Regions from separate parts of the Streptomyces sp. GB4-14 genome, predicted to be linked through region 1. Evidence: riboswitches for the same ligand, from Rfam matches in the RefSeq annotation. Region 1 holds a riboswitch; the other holds the start of a gene.
What was found. A riboswitch is a leader RNA that binds a small molecule or an ion and turns the genes downstream of it on or off. The one in region 1 is predicted to bind cobalamin.

Region 1 (7,585 bases):
GAGCATGATGCGCTCGGCGATCCGGGTGGACAGCGCCTTCGCCTCGGGGGAGTCGAACGGCATCCGGAGCCGGAAGAACACGTCCTGCAGCCCCATCACGCCCAGACCCACCGGGCGCCAGCGGCTGTTGGACCGGGACGCCTCCTCGGTCGGGTAGAAGTTGATGTCGACCACGCGGTCCAGGAACGTCACGGCGGTGCGGACCGCCGCGTCCAGGCGCTCCCAGTCCATGCCGTCCGCTCCCGCGAAGGCCGCGAGGTTGACCGAGCCGAGGTTGCAGACCGCCGTCTCCCCGTCGTCGGTGACCTCCAGGATCTCCGTGCACAGGTTGGAGGAGTGGACGACGTGGCCCGGCTCGGCGGTCTGGTTGGCGGTGCGGTTGGCGGTGTCCTTGAAGGTCATCCAGCCGTTGCCGGTCTGGGCGAGGGTGCGCATCATCCGGCCGTACAGCTCGCGCGCCGGGAGCGTCCTGCGCGCCAGGCCCTTCGCCTCGGCGGCGCGGTAGGCCGCGTCGAACTCCTCGCCCCACAGGTCGACCAGCTCGGGCACGTCCACCGGGGAGAACAGCGACCACTGCGCGTCGTCGGCGACCCGGCGCATGAACTCGTCCGGCACCCAGTGCGCCAGGTTCAGGTTGTGCGTACGGCGGGCGTCCTCACCGGTGTTGTCGCGCAGTTCGAGGAACTCCTCGATGTCCGCGTGCCAGGTCTCCAGGTAGACCGCGGCCGCGCCCTTGCGCCGGCCGCCCTGGTTCACGGCGGCGACCGAGGCGTCCAGCGTCTTCAGGAACGGGACGATGCCGTTGGAGTGCCCGTTGGTGCCGCGGATCAGCGAGCCCCGGGAACGGATGCGGGAGAACGACAGGCCGATGCCGCCGGCGTGCTTCGAGAGGCGGGCGACCTGGTGGTAGCGCTCGTAGAGGGAGTCCAGCTCGTCCTTGGGGGAGTCCAGCAGGTAGCAGGACGACATCTGCGGGTGGCGGGTGCCGGAGTTGAACAGCGTGGGGGAGGAGGGCAGGTAGTCCAGCCGGCTCATCAGCCCGTACAGCGCGGCGACCTCCTCCAGCGCCCGCTCGCTCTCGTCCTCGGCGAGCCCGCAGGCGACCCGCAGCAGGAAGTGCTGGGGCGTCTCGACCACCTTGCGGGTGACCGGGTGGCGCAGCAGGTAGCGGCTGTGCAGGGTGCGCAGCCCGAAGTAGCCGAACCGGTCGTCGGCGTCCGTGTCGATCAGCGTGTCGAGCCGGGCCGCGTGCAGCCGGACGAACGCGGCGGTCCGGTCGCCGATCAGGCCCTCCCGGTGCCCTGCGGCCACCGAGCCGGTGAACGAGGTGACGCCCTGCGAGGCGGCCTCGGCACGGATGCCGAGGGTGAGGAGCCGGGCGGCGAGCCGGGAGTAGGCGGGGTCCTCGGAGATCAGCCCGGCCGCCGCCTCGGTGGCCAGGTCCCGCAGCTCAGCCTCGTCGGCGGCGGCGGACCGGCCGCGCAGCGCGGCGGCGGCAACCCGGCCGGGGTCGGCGTCGGGCAGGTCGGCGGTCAGCTGGGTCAGGGTCCGCAGCAGCGCGGCCCCGGGGCCGTCGCTCTCCTCGGTCACGCGGGTCGCTGAAGCCGGATCGGCTGGCGCGATGGTCACGTGGGGCTCTCCCTCGCTCGGCACGGGGGCCTCGAAGAGCGCAGGGGGCAGCACACGAACGCACGCGGCGTCGCGTCCACCGGCCCATTCCGCGAGGCCCGGACGTCAGGGCACCCGGACCGGAAGGGCCGGGCGCACTGTCGGCAGGTCCTCGGACTGACTCCCGTGCGCGCCCGTGGGCAGGCATGGGTACACCGTTGCGGGACAGTTCCGGATTCGCACCGGATTCCCCTGCGGCGACAGCGAGCATGAGCATACATCTTGTGTCGGGTGCCGCCGACGGACCCATATGTTGTGTCGCGGAGGAGTTAGGGTGGTGCCGCGCGGAAGAGTCGTGCCGCACCGGAGGCCGGGCGCCGGGTGGAGAGGGGCCCCGGCTGTCAGAGCGTCAGCTCGTAGACGAGCAGCATGATGTCGTCCAGCTCCGGCAGCGGGTTCCAGTCCCGCGCGGGGTTGCGCGTGAAGCCCAGCCGCTCGTACACCCGGTGCGCGGAGTGCATCGTGCGCTGCGTGGACAGCACCGTCCGCCTGCGGCCGAGTGCCCGCGCCCGGTCGGCACAGGCGCGCACCAGGGCCTCGCCGGCGCCCCGGCCGCGGTGGGCGGGGGAGACCGCCAGCATCCGTATCTCCGCCTCGCCGGGCTCCGCGAGGTCGGCCATGGGTCCGGGACCCGGCACGAAGGTGACCCCGCCCAGCAGCGCGCCGTCCGCCACGGCGACCAGCACCTCGGCGGCCGCCGCCCGCTTCGCCACGTCCCGCAGCTCGCCCAGGTAGGCGTCGGACTCCCCGAAGTCCAGCAGCCCGTCGCCGAGATAGGCCTGCGCGGTGATCTCACCGAGTTCCGCGTGCTCGCCGGCGGTCACCGGCCGGATGACGATGTCCATGCGGGGAGTCTGCCGCACGCGGACGGCAACGGGCCGCCGGTTTTCCACCGGCGGCCCGCTGCCCTGTGCTCGGCGGCGTCAGTGCGCGCTGCCCGCCGTGGCCGGCGGGAGCTCCACCTGCACGCCCGGGTCGCCGGCGTCCGCCGTGTAGTCCTGCGGCTTGGTCTCGTCCACGCCCTCCGGCGCCTTGACCGCCCGCATGACGAAGGTCAGGACGACCGTGACCAGCACGTTGATCACGAAGGCGGTGAGACCGATGTAGCCGATCTCCCCGATGCCCGGGATCTCCTTGGCGGAGCCGCCGAAGTGCTTCTGCGTCGGCGACGCCACCCCGTACGCGGCGACCGTGCCGTAGATCATGCCGACCGCCCAGCCGCCGATCAGCGCCCAGCGGTGGAACCAGCGGGTGAACAGGCCGCCCACCAGCGCCGGGAAGGTCTGCAGGATCCAGATGCCGCCCAGCAGCTGGAAGTTGATCGCGACCGTCTTGTCCATGGTCAGGACGAAGACCAGCGCGCCCACCTTCACCAGCAGGGACACGACTTTGGAGACCGCGGTCTCCTGCTTGGGCGTCGCGTCCGGCTTGATGAAGTCCTTGTAGATGTTGCGGGTGAACAGGTTCGCCGCCGCGATCGACATGATCGCCGCCGGCACCAGCGCACCGATGCCGATCGCCGCGAAGGCCACACCGGCGAACCAGTCCGGGAACATGTTCTCGAACAGCTGCGGGATGGCCAGCTGGCCGTTCTGCACCTTCACCCCGGCCGCGATCGCCATGAACCCGAGCAGTGCCAGCAGGCCCAGCATCAGCGAGTACAGCGGCAGGATCGTGGTGTTGCGGCGGATCACCTCACGGCTGCGCGAGGACAGCGTCGCGGTGATCGAGTGCGGGTACATGAACAGCGCGAGCGCCGAGCCCAGCGCCAGCGTGGCGTACGTCCACTGGCCCGCCTCGCCCGGCACCAGGGCGCCGCGCGGGGCGCCCGTGGCCGGGTTGGTCTCGCTGTACGCCTCCTGCGCGGAGGCGAAGATCTCGTCGAACCCGCCCAGCTTGATCGGGATGTAGATGATCGCCACCGCGATGACGAGGTAGATCAGCGTGTCCTTGACGAACGCGATCAGGGCGGGGGCCCGCAGACCCGACGAGTAGGTGTACGCGGCCAGCACACCGAAGGCGATCAGCAGCGGCAGGTCCTTGATGAACCAGTTGGTGTTCTCGCCGCCGCCGACGCCCATCACGTCCAGCACGGCCTGGATGCCGACCAGCTGCAGCGCGATGTACGGCATCGTCGCCAGGATGCCGGTGACCGCGACGGCCAGCGACAGCCCCTTCGAGCCGAACCGCCCGCGCACGAAGTCGGAGGTCGTCACATAGCCGTGCTTGTGCGACACCGACCACAGCCGGGGCAGGAAGGTGAAGATCAGCGGATACACGAGGATCGTGTACGGCACCGCGAAGAAGCCGGCCGCGCCCGCCGCGTAGATGGCCGCCGGGACGGCCACGAAGGTGTACGCGGTGTACAGGTCGCCGCCGAGCAGGAACCAGGTCACCCAGGTGCCGAACGAGCGCCCGCCCAGGCCCCATTCGTCGAGGGTGTGCTCGTTCGCGGCCTTCCGCCAGCGCGCGGCCAGGAAGCCCATCACGGTGACGAGCAGGAAGAAGAAGATGAAGACGGCGAGTGCCACGCCGTTCACGCCGTCGTTCACTGCTCCGCACCGCCCTTCGTGGCCGTGCGGGCGCGCTGGTCACGCTGCCAGAGCTTGTACGCGACCATCGTCAGCGCGGTCGAGATCAGCACCCACAGCATCTGGTACCAGTAGAAGAACGGGATGCCGATGAACACCGGGTCGGTCTTGGCGTAGGACCCGACCCACAGCATGGCGACGAATGGTGCGAGCAGACAGAGGCCGATGACGACGCGCACGGGCGTCACCACCGGCCCTGGTGTTGTTTGCGGGGTTTGCGACATCAGACGGCTCCCGTTCCCTCACTGATCGCCGACGTTGGCTCGCGGCAATGTAGGTGAGGATCCGGGGCGGTCGTAACCCCCTGTAGGAGGGGCGGTATGCAGCAGCAGCGCAACCGCAAGGCAACAGCAACGAAAATCCTGTCAACCACCCGGTCTGTCGGAATCCGCGGTGCCGCGGCCGGCCCTCCGGCGGAGTGCGGGTCTCAGTCCTGGGGGCGCTTGAGGCGCGCGACGAACTTGTACCGGTCGCCCCGGTACACCGACCGCACCCACTCCACGGGCTGCCCGTCCCGGTCGAGCGAGTGCCGGGACAGCATCAGCATCGGCAGGCCCACGTCGGTCCCGAGCAGGCCCGCCTCGCGCGGCGTGGCCAGGGACGTCTCGATGGTCTCCTCCGCCTCGGCGAGATGCACGTCGTACACCTCGGCGAGAGCCGTGTAGAGAGAGGTGTACTTCGTCAGGCTGCGGCGCAGCGCCGGGAAGCGCTTGGCGCTGAGGTGGGTCGTCTCGATGGCCATGGGCTCGCCGTTGGCCATGCGCAGCCGCTCGATGCGCAGCACGCGGCCGCCGGCGGTGATGTCGAGCAGCCCGGCCAGCCGGTCGTCGGCCGTGATGTACCCGAGGTCGAGGAGCTGCGAGGTCGGCTCCAGACCCTGGGCGCGCATGTCCTCGGTGTAAGAGGTGAGCTGGAGCGCCTGGGACACCTTGGGCTTGGCGACGAAGGTGCCCTTGCCCTGGATCCGCTCCAGACGGCCCTCGACCACCAGTTCCTGAAGCGCCTGGCGCACGGTGGTGCGGGAGGTGTCGAACTCGGCCGCCAGCGTGCGCTCGGGCGGGACCGGCGTGCCGGGGGGCGCGGTCTCGGTCATGTCGAGCAGGTGTTTCTTCAGCCGGTAGTACTTGGGCACGCGCGCCGTACGGACCGCGGTCCCACCCTCGTTCTCCGCGCTGCTGACGTCGGTGCTCATGCTCTGCCTTCCCGGCTCCGGCTGCCGAAGCGGCCGACAGACCGTCGGCCACGGCTGACATCGTGGCACGGCTCCGGCGGGGGCGGACCCCCGCACGCTCCGTGATCCCTTTTGTATACCCCTGTGACCAGTGATGGTCCAGACCACGGGCGGTGGTCAGAGGCCCTGCCACTCCGGCTTGTTGACGTAGGTGTGCCGGAAGTAGTCGGCGAGCTTCAGCTTGGAGGCGGCGGCCTCGTCGACCACCACGGTGGCGTGCGGGTGCAGTTGCAGCGCGGACGCCGGGCACACCGCGGCGACCGGGCCCTCGACGGTGGCGGCGACCGCGTCCGCCTTGCCCTCGCCGGTGGCCAGCAGCACCAGGTGCCGGGCCTCCAGGATGGTGCCGATGCCCTGGGTGATGACGTGGTGCGGCACCTGGCCGATGTCGCCGTCGAAGAAGCGGGCGTTGTCCACCCGGGTCTGCTCGGTCAGCGTCTTGATGCGGGTGCGCGAGGCGAGCGAGGAGCACGGCTCGTTGAAGCCGATGTGCCCGTCGGTGCCGATGCCGAGCAGCTGGAGGTCCACCCCGCCGGCCTCGGCCAGCTCACGGTCGTAGCGCTCGCACGCGGCCTGCACGTCCTCGGCCGTGCCGTCCGGCCCCAGGAAGGCGTCCATCGGGATGCCGAGCGGCTCCAGGACCTCGCGCCGCAGCACCGAGCGGTAGGACTCGGGGTGGTCGGCGGGCAGCCCCACGTACTCGTCGAGCTGGGCCACGCGCGCACGGGAGGTGTCCACGGCGCCGGCGCGGACCTTCGCCGCCAGCGCCTCGTAGACGGGCAGCGGCGTGGAGCCGGTCGCCACGCCCAGCAGGGCGTCGGGCTTGCGCCGCAGCAGCCGCGCCATGGCCTCGGCGACGAGCTCGCCTCCCGCCTTGGCGTCCGCAACGATGACAACTTCCACGGTGGGCCTGCCGATCTTCCGGTGGACTCGACTGGGACGGGCCCCGGACGCCGGGGCCATGTGGTTTAGACCAATCTCAATCTAGCAGAGGGCCGCCCGCCCGCCGAGGCGAAACCGGCCCTCCGGGCCCGAACCGCCCCCCGCGCCCGGGTGCCCCGAAATCGTGGCGTCCGACCCGCCCCGCGAGGACCCCTGTCGGGTTAGGCTGCGTGGTGGACCGGTCTGCGTCCCTCAGGGGCGCGGAGCGACCGTCGAAGAAGGCCGTACGACGCATTTACAGGCGCAGTGGTCTAGTCCACAATGCGTAGCAGGACACACAGACCTGCCTTCCCCGCACAGGAAGGCGGACCGAGGATCCGAGGCTCTCTGCCCTGACTGCCCCGGCTCCTCATCCTTCGGCCGACCGGGACCGCACACCCCACCGGCCGATATTGCTCCGGGCTGCGGTGCCGGGAGGGTTGAGGGTCCCTCCCAGGCGCCGCGGCCCGCGGGTGTTCCCGGGGGTCACAGGCACACAGGTACGCTCGCTGACGTGCCCTCCATGAACGAACTCGTACGCCAGCACACCGCCCTCGACGACACCGACCTCGAGTGGCTCCACCTGCTGGTCTCGGAGTGGCAGCTGCTCTCCGACCTCTCCTTCGCCGACCTGGTCCTGTGGGTCCCCACCCGCGACGGCACGCGCTACGTCTCCGTCGCCCAGATGCGGCCCAACACCGGCCCGACCTCCTACCAGGACGACATGGTCGGCCATCTGGTCCCGCGCGGCCGCCGGCCCATGCTGGACGCGGCGCTGGACGAGGGCCGCATCGTGCGCGAGGGCGACCCGGAGTGGCGCGAGGAGGTCCCGGTCCGCGTCGAGTCCATCCCGGTACGGCGCGAGGGGCGGGTCCTCGGCGTCATCGCCCGCAACACCAACCTGCTCACCGTGCGCACCCCCAGCCGGCTGGAGCTCACGTATCTGCAGAGCGCCTCGGACCTGGCCCAGATGATCGCGGCCGGCGCCTTCCCGTTCGCCAACCAGCAGCTGGAGATGGACGCCTCGCCGCGCGTCGGCGACGGTCTGATCCGGCTCGACGCGGACGGCGTCGTCCAGTACGCCTCGCCCAACGCCCTGTCCGCCTACCACCGCCTCGGTCTCGCCGCGGATCTGGTGGGCCATCACCTGGGGCGGACCACCGCCGAACTGGCC
Region 2 (7,585 bases), 700 kb from region 1:
CCACCTGCACGTCCTTCGACCAGCTCAACCTGGCCACCGCCCAGGGCGCGCAGACCCTGAAGCGGGCCAGCGGCTGCGCCCTGAACATCACCGGCGGCACCGAGACCGGGCACGCCTCCGGCACGTACTCGCACTGGAACGGCTACAAGCTCGACTACTCCAAGACCACCTGCGTCGGAAACTACATCAAGAACACCTTCACCTACATCGGCGTGCGCGGAGACGGGGCCCAGCAGTGGCGGTCCGGCTCGGGCAACATCTACGCCGACGAGGGCAACCACTGGGACGTCACGTACTACAACTGCGGCGGTTGCTGACGCCTCGTCGAGGTTCTAGCCCGCACTCCGGTCCCCGTACTCCGGCAGGGCGGCCAGCGCCGCCAGCTCCTCCGGGGTGCGGGGACCGGCGCCCCCGCCCGTCCGGACACCGTGCGCCCGCAGGAGCAGGCCGGCCGCCACGCCCCACGGCAGCCTGAGCCCCGCCGCCGTGAGGAGGTCCCGCCGGGACAGCATCTGCGGGGCCGGGCCGGTGTGGGCGCCCGACGGGGTGAGCAGCGCCGCGTCGTCGGCCCAGCGCAGGGCGAGATCCACGTCGTGCGTGGCCATCACCACCGTCGTGCCGCCCTCCCGAAGCCTGTCCAGAGTGGCCAGCAGCCGTTCCTGGCCGTCGGGATCGAGGCCCGCCGTCGGCTCGTCCAGGATCAGCACCCGCGGCCGCATCGCGACCGCGCCCGCGATCGCCGTCCGTTTCCGCTGCCCGTACGACAGCAGATGCGTGGGCCGGTCGGCGAGCGCGGTGATGTCCAGCGCCTCCAGCGCCTCCGCCACCCGCGCCCGCACCTCCGCGTCGGGCAGCCCCAGGTTCAGCGGCCCGAACGACACGTCCTGCCCCACGGACGCCGCGAACAACTGGTCGTCCGGGTCCTGCACCACCAGCTGCACGGTGGTGCGCAGCGCCGTCAGCCCCTTCCGGTCGTGCCGCACCGCACGGCCCGACAGCAGCAACCGACCGCCTAGCGGCCGCAGTCCGCCGCTCAGCAGCCGCATCAGCGTGGTCTTGCCGCAGCCGTTGCGCCCCAGCAGGGCCAGCGCCCTTCCCTCGTGCACCTCGAAGTCGAGCCCGGTGAACACCGGCGGCCCTTCCTCGTACGCGAACGACACGTCCCGCAGTGCCACCAGCACGGATCCGCTCACGACAGGGGCCTTTCCAGTACGAAGGTGAGGGCGGCCAGCGCTGCAAGAAGCGTCCCGCCGGCGGCCGTGAACCGGACGGACACCCGGGCCTCCGGCACCAGCACGCGCAGGGCGCCGTCGTAGCCGCGGCCCGCGAGTCCGGTCTGCAGCCGCGCCGCGCGGTCGAAGGACCGCACGAACGCGGTCGCCCCGAGACCGCCGAGCGAACGCCAGGTCGCCGCACGGGTGGTGTGGCCGAGCCGCGCCGCCTGTGCCCGGTGCACCCGGCGCACGGAGTCCAGCAGCAGGAAGCTCATCCGGTACGTCACCAGCGCCACGTCCACGAGCGGCGCGGGCACCCCGGCGCGCACCAGGCGGGGCAGCAGGTCCGACATCGGCGTGGTGAAGGCGAACAGCAGCACGCCCAGCGAGGCCGCCGAGGTGCGCAGCAGCAACTCCCCGGCCCTCAGTGGCCCGTCGGGGGCGGGCGACACGAGACCGCCGGGTCCGCCCACCCGCACCAGCAGGGTCAGCGCCCCGGTGACGCAGAACCCCAGCGGCACCCGGTAGGCCCGCCACAGCCGCCCGGCCGGCACGCCCGCAGGGCCGAGCAGCAGCGCCAGCGCGGTGACCAGCACCAGCGCGGCGCCCGGCCACGGGGGCAGCGAGATCGCGAGGACGGTGAGACCGAGACCGAGGACGGCCTTGTCCACGGGGTGGCGGCGGCGCCAGCGGCTGCTGTGCGCCGCCACGTCGATCGGCAGCACGGGCCTGTCAGTCCCGTCCGCCGTCGGCGCCGCCGCGCACACCCGCGTCCGCGTCCTGTGCGCCGGCCCGCTCACGGGCCCGCGCCTCGCCCTGCCGGCGCCCGCGCCGCAACCCGAAGTAGTACGCCAGGACCCCCGCGCCGAGCGCGGCCTGAAGGGCGAACAGCGCCGACTCGATCTCCCCGGACGGCGGTTCGTACAGCGGCGAGAACCACGGCTCGTAGTCCGGGTCGATCTCGGTGATCGCGGTCTCCGCCTCGCCGTCCGCCCCGGTGAACGGTTCCTCCTTGTGGTCGCCGAGCCCCAGCGCCAGCGGGATCACGGCGAGGGCGGCCACGAGCAGCAGGAGCAGGGTGTTGATCTTCGCGTTGCGGCTCACCGGGTCACCGCCTCGGCCGACTCGGCCCGCTTGCCCCCGGCCGCCGAGGTGACCAGCACCCCGAGCCGGGTCAGCTCGCCCTTGCTGGACTGCACCAGCAGGCGCATCACCAGCACCGTCAGCAACCCCTCGCTGACCGCGAGCGGGATCTGCGTGACGGCGAAGATGGAGCCGAACTTCCCCAGCGCGCCCAGGAACCCGCTGCCCGGGTCGGGGAACGCCAGCGCGAGCTGGACGCTGGTCACGCAGTACGTCGACAGGTCGGCGACGAACGCGCCGCAGAACACCGCGCCCATCAGCGGCACGTCGTACCGGCGCAGCAGCCGGTAGACGGCGTACCCGGCCCAGGGGCCGACGATCGCCATGGAGAAGACGTTGGCGCCGAGCGTGGTGAGTCCTCCGTGGGCGAGCAGCAGAGCCTGGAACAGCAGGGTGATGGTCCCGAGTACCGCCATGACCGGCGGCCGGAACAGGATCGCGCCCAGCCCGGTCCCGGTGGGGTGGGAGCAACTCCCGGTCACGGAAGGCAGTTTCAGCGCGGAAAGGACGAACGTGAACGCTCCCGACGCGCCCAGCAGCAGCGTGCTCTCGGGGTGCTCTCTGACGTCACGGATGAGCGACCGGGCTCCGTGGACGACGAACGGCGCCGACGCGACGCCCCAGGCGACCGCGTGCGCCGGAGGCAGGAAACCCTCGGCAATGTGCATGGCTCAGCAGACCCTCTCCAGCACCTCGTGGATGGTTGACGCGCCTTGGCCGGTCTCCTGGCTGACGGGTACCACCGCCCGTGCTCCGCCTTCCCGGGTCCTTGAGGACCCAGTGGCTGCCCGTGAGGGCCGGAGCCGGACTTCCCGATCACAGTGGCGAGGGCCGCACCGGTATCGCACCGATTTCCCGTCACCAAGGCGTGGTGACAGTAGTCCCCGTCGCGGCCCGGTGACAAGCGGCGGCGGGGGCGCGCGGAGGGCGCCCGGCGGCTCGGACCCCGGCGCACACCTGCGCGTTCGGGCGGCCCGGCAACCCCGGCGACTGGGGGGCCGCCGTTCTGGTCAAGGTCTTCCTGCAACTAATATGCAAGAGCTATTTTCCAGCAACAGGGATGTGAGGTTCGATGACGACCCGACGACGCATACGGGGCGCCGCCGCCGTGCTGGCGACGGCCGCGGCGGTCTCCGCCTGCTCGGCGCCGGGCTCCGGCACCGCGGACGGCGCGGCGGCCGGCGAGTCGGTGGTGATCGGCGTCTCCACCGAGCCCGACACCCTCAGCCCGCTCCTCGGCTACGGCAAGGACGGCAACTCCAAGCTGTTCGACGGCCTCCTCGCCCGCACCGCCGACATGACCCTGGAACCCGCGCTGGCCAGGGCGCTTCCGCGGATCACGGACGGCGGACGCACCTACACGTACACCCTGCGCGAGGGCGTGAAGTTCAGCGACGGCAAGCCGCTGACCGCGCGGGACGTCGTCTTCACCTACCGCACGGTCCTCGACGACGGCACCAACAACACCGCCAAGAGTGAACTCGCGGCCGTCAAGGACGTCCGGGCGGTGGGCGACGACACGGTCGTCTTCACCCTCCACCACCCCTACGCGCCGTTCGCCGCCCGCACGGTGCTGCCGATCGTCCCCGAGCACGTCGCAGGCGAGCAGGATCCCAACACCGGCCCCTTCAACACCGAGCCGGTCGGCACCGGACCGTACGTCCTCGTCGACTGGCGCAAGGGCGAGAAGCTCACCTTCAAGGCCAACCCGCACTACTGGGGCGGCGCCCCGAAGGTGAAGAAACTCACCATGGCGATCGTCGCCGACGACGACGTCCGCGCCACCCGGCTCCGCTCCGGCGACCTCGACGGCGCGGTCCTCCCGCCCAACCTCGCCGCCACCTTCAAGAGCGACGACGACAAGAAGACGTACCGGGCCACCTCCTACGACGTCCGCGTCGTCACCCTTCCCAGCGGCAACCCCGTCACCGGCGACACGGCGATCCGCCGCGCCCTCGACCTCGCCGTCGACCGGCAGGCCATGGTCGACAAGATCCTCGACGGCGCCGGCCGCCCCGCCTACGGGCCCCTGCCCGTCGACGACCCCTGGTTCGCCGAGGACACCGAGCGCTCCCGCGACCTCGCCGAGGCCGGCCGCATCCTCGACGCCGCAGGCTGGACGAAGGGCGAGGACGGCATCCGCGCCAAGGACGGCCGCCCCGCCCGCTTCACGCTGTACTACCCCTCCGGCGACAAGGTCCGTCAGGACCACGCCCTCGCCTACGCCTCCGACGCCAAGAAGGCCGGCATCGACGTCCGGGTGGAGAGCGCCACCTGGGAGGTCATCGAGCCCCGCATGCACCGGGACGCCGTCCTCGCGGGCTTCGGCAGCACCGGCGACCCGGACTTCGGGCTCTACACGATGCTGCACTCCTCCCTCGCCGGCGACGGCTTCAACAACATGGCCCACTACGACAACCCGGCCGTCGACCGCGCCCTGGAGACAGGCCGCCGCAGCCAGGACCCGGAGACCCGCAAGGCCGCCTACGACGCCCTGCAGCGCGCCCTCGTGAAGGACCCCGGCTACACCTTCCTCACCCACATCGACCACCTGTACGTGCTCGCCGACCGCTGGAAGGGCCTCACCACCCAGACGGAACCCCACGAGCACGGCTTCGCCGCCGGACCCTGGTGGAACGTCGAGGACTGGCAGCCCGCGCCATGACCCACGCCCTCTGGCGCCCCATGGCACGGCTCACGGCGCGCCGCGCGCTGTACGCCGTGCCGGTGCTCCTCGTCGTCACGTTCGGGGTGTTCGCCGTCGCCGCGGCGTCCCCGTTCGACCCCGTGAAGGCGTACGCGGGCACCGCAGCGCTCGGCGCCGACCAGGAGACCCTGGACCGGCTGCGGGAGAACCTCGGCGTGGACCGGCCGTTCACCGCCCGCTGGTGGGACTGGCTGACCTCCGCCCTCGGCGGCGACCTCGGCCAGTCGGCGGTGATGCGCCAGCCGGTGGCCGAGGTCATCGGCGAACGGCTGCTGTGGTCCACGCTGTTGTGCGCCGTCGCGTTCGCCGCGGCCGTGCTGCTCGGCACGGTCCTCGGCGTGCTCGCGGCCCGACGCCCCGGCTCCCTCGTGGACCGCGCGGTCACCTCCGCCGCGTACGTGCTGGAGGCCGCGCCGGTCTTCTGGATCGCGCTGCTCGCGGTGTGGCTGTTCGCCCTCCAGCTGGACGTCCTCCCGGCGGGCGGCCTCACCGACACCGGCAGCGACCGGGTCACCTTCGGCGGCCTGATCGAGCACCTGGTCCTCCCCGCCGGTGTCCTCGCCGTCTCCCAACTGCCCTGGTTCACGCTCTACGTCCGCCAGGGCGTCGGCGACGCGCTCGCGGAGGACCCCGTCCGCGGGGCGCGGGCGCGCGGCCTGAGCGAACGCACCGTGCTGCTCGGCCACGCCCTGCGCTCCGGGCTGCTGCCGGTGCTCACCCTCATCGGCTCCCGCGTGCCGGAACTCATCACCGGGGCGCTCCTGGTGGAGACCGTCTTCAGCTGGCCCGGCATCGCCTCGGCCACGGTGGAGGCGGCCACGGCGGTCGACTTCCCGCTGCTCGCCGCGCTCACCACGCTCGCCACCGCCGCGGTCCTCGCCGGCAACCTGCTCGCCGACCTGCTCTACGGGCTGATCGACCCGAGGGTGAAGCTGGAGGAGATGTGACGACCGACGCCGACACGGCGGACGTGAGGCCGGCCTGGCGCGCGCACGGGACCTCCCGCCGCTCCACGCACGTCCTGCGGTTGCGCGCCTGCGCCGCCCTGGTCGCCGTGACCGTGCTGGCGGTGCTGCTCGTCCCGCCGCTGGTCCAGCTCGACCAGCAGGCTGTCGACCTGGCCGCCAAGCTCGAACCGCCCAGCTGGGCGCACCCGTTCGGCACCGACGACGTGGGCCGCGACCTGCTGCTGCGCTGCGTCTACGGGCTGCGGGTGTCGCTGCTGGTGGGCGTGGTGGCCGCACTCACCGCCACGGTCATCGGCACGGCGGTGGGGGCCGCCGCCGGCGCCCTGGGCGGCTGGGCCGACCGCCTGGTGATGCGCCTCGTCGACACCCTGTCCTCCGTGCCGCACCTGCTGCTCGGCATCTTCATCGTGGCCATGTTCCGTCCGGGCGTCTGGCCGGTGGTGATCTCCGTCGCCCTCACCCACTGGCTGTCCACCGCGCGCATCGTCCGCGCGGAGGTGCTGTCGCTGCGGTCCCGGCCCTTCATCGACGCGGCCGTCTCCGGCGGGGCGTCGCGGTGGCGGGTGACGGTACGCCACCTGCTGCCGGGCGTGCTGCCGCAGGCCGGTCTCGCCGCCGTCCTGATGGTCCCGCACGCCATGTGGCACGAGTCGGCCCTGTCCTTCCTCGGCCTGGGCCTGCCCACCCACACCGCGAGCCTCGGCACGCTGATCCAGGGCGCCCGAGGCTCCCTCCTCGCCGGCCAGTGGTGGCCCACCCTCTTCCCCGGCCTGTTCCTGATCGTCCCCACCCTCGCGGTCGCCGGCCTGGCCGGTGCCTGGCGCGAACGGATCAACCCCCGCCGCCGATCGGAGCTGATGCTGTGACGCCCGCGCCCCTGCTTGCGGTACGCGACCTGTCCGTCCGCTTCCTGCTCCCCGGAGGGCGCCGCGTCGACGCCGTGTCGGACGCGTCGTTCGACGTGGCGCCGGGGGAGTGCCTCGCGCTCGTCGGGGAGAGCGGGTGCGGCAAGTCCGTGCTGGCGTCCGCCCTGCTCGGTCTCCTCCCGGGCAACGCCCGCACCGCCGGCCACGCCCACCTGGGCGACCTCGACCTGCTCACGGCGGACGAACGCACCCTCGCCCGCACCGTACGCGGCCGCCGTGTCGGCCTGGTCCCGCAGTCACCGGCGGCCCACCTCACCCCCGTGCGCACGATCCGCTCGCACATCGAGGAGACGGTCGCCCGCCTCACCGGCGTCCGCGGCCGTGCCGCCCGCCGCAAGGCGGCCGAACAGGCTTCGCTGCGCGCCGAGTTCCCCCTGGACCACCTCGACCGGCACCCGCACGAACTGTCCGGCGGGCTGGCCCAGCGCGCCGTGACCGCCCTCGCGCTGATCGGCGGCGCCCCGCTGCTGCTCGCGGACGAACCGACCACCGGCCTGGACCGCGACCTGGTGGACCGCACGGTCGACGAACTGCGCCGGCACGTGGACGACGGTCACGCCCTGTTGATGATCACGCACGACCTGGCGGCCGCCGAGCGCATCGCCGACCGTGTCGCGGTCATGTACG

Region 2: another riboswitch for cobalamin. It lies ahead of ELQ39_RS06850 (energy-coupling factor ABC transporter permease); the one in region 1 lies ahead of ELQ39_RS09935 (ribonucleoside-diphosphate reductase subunit alpha).

What each region holds. Positions count from the first base shown of each region.
Region 1 covers NZ_RZHO01000002.1:1,951,127-1,958,711, reverse strand. Annotated here, with positions in the region: gene ELQ39_RS09935 (ribonucleoside-diphosphate reductase subunit alpha) at 1-1,629, opposite strand, end outside; cobalamin riboswitch at 1,755-1,925, opposite strand; gene ELQ39_RS09930 (GNAT family N-acetyltransferase) at 2,010-2,513, opposite strand; gene mctP (monocarboxylate uptake permease MctP) at 2,592-4,220, opposite strand; gene ELQ39_RS09920 (DUF3311 domain-containing protein) at 4,217-4,483, opposite strand; gene ELQ39_RS09915 (GntR family transcriptional regulator) at 4,687-5,451, opposite strand; gene nagB (glucosamine-6-phosphate deaminase) at 5,608-6,393, opposite strand; gene ELQ39_RS09905 (sensor histidine kinase) at 6,935-7,585, shown strand, end outside.
Region 2 covers NZ_RZHO01000002.1:1,251,164-1,258,748, reverse strand. Annotated here, with positions in the region: gene ELQ39_RS06870 (hypothetical protein) at 1-317, shown strand, start outside; gene ELQ39_RS06865 (ATP-binding cassette domain-containing protein) at 333-1,193, opposite strand; gene cbiQ (cobalt ECF transporter T component CbiQ) at 1,190-1,939, opposite strand; gene ELQ39_RS06855 (energy-coupling factor ABC transporter substrate-binding protein) at 1,947-2,318, opposite strand; gene ELQ39_RS06850 (energy-coupling factor ABC transporter permease) at 2,315-3,025, opposite strand; cobalamin riboswitch at 3,056-3,238, opposite strand; gene ELQ39_RS06845 (ABC transporter substrate-binding protein) at 3,430-5,022, shown strand; gene ELQ39_RS06840 (ABC transporter permease) at 5,043-6,011, shown strand; gene ELQ39_RS06835 (ABC transporter permease) at 6,008-6,898, shown strand; gene ELQ39_RS06830 (ABC transporter ATP-binding protein) at 6,895-7,585, shown strand, end outside.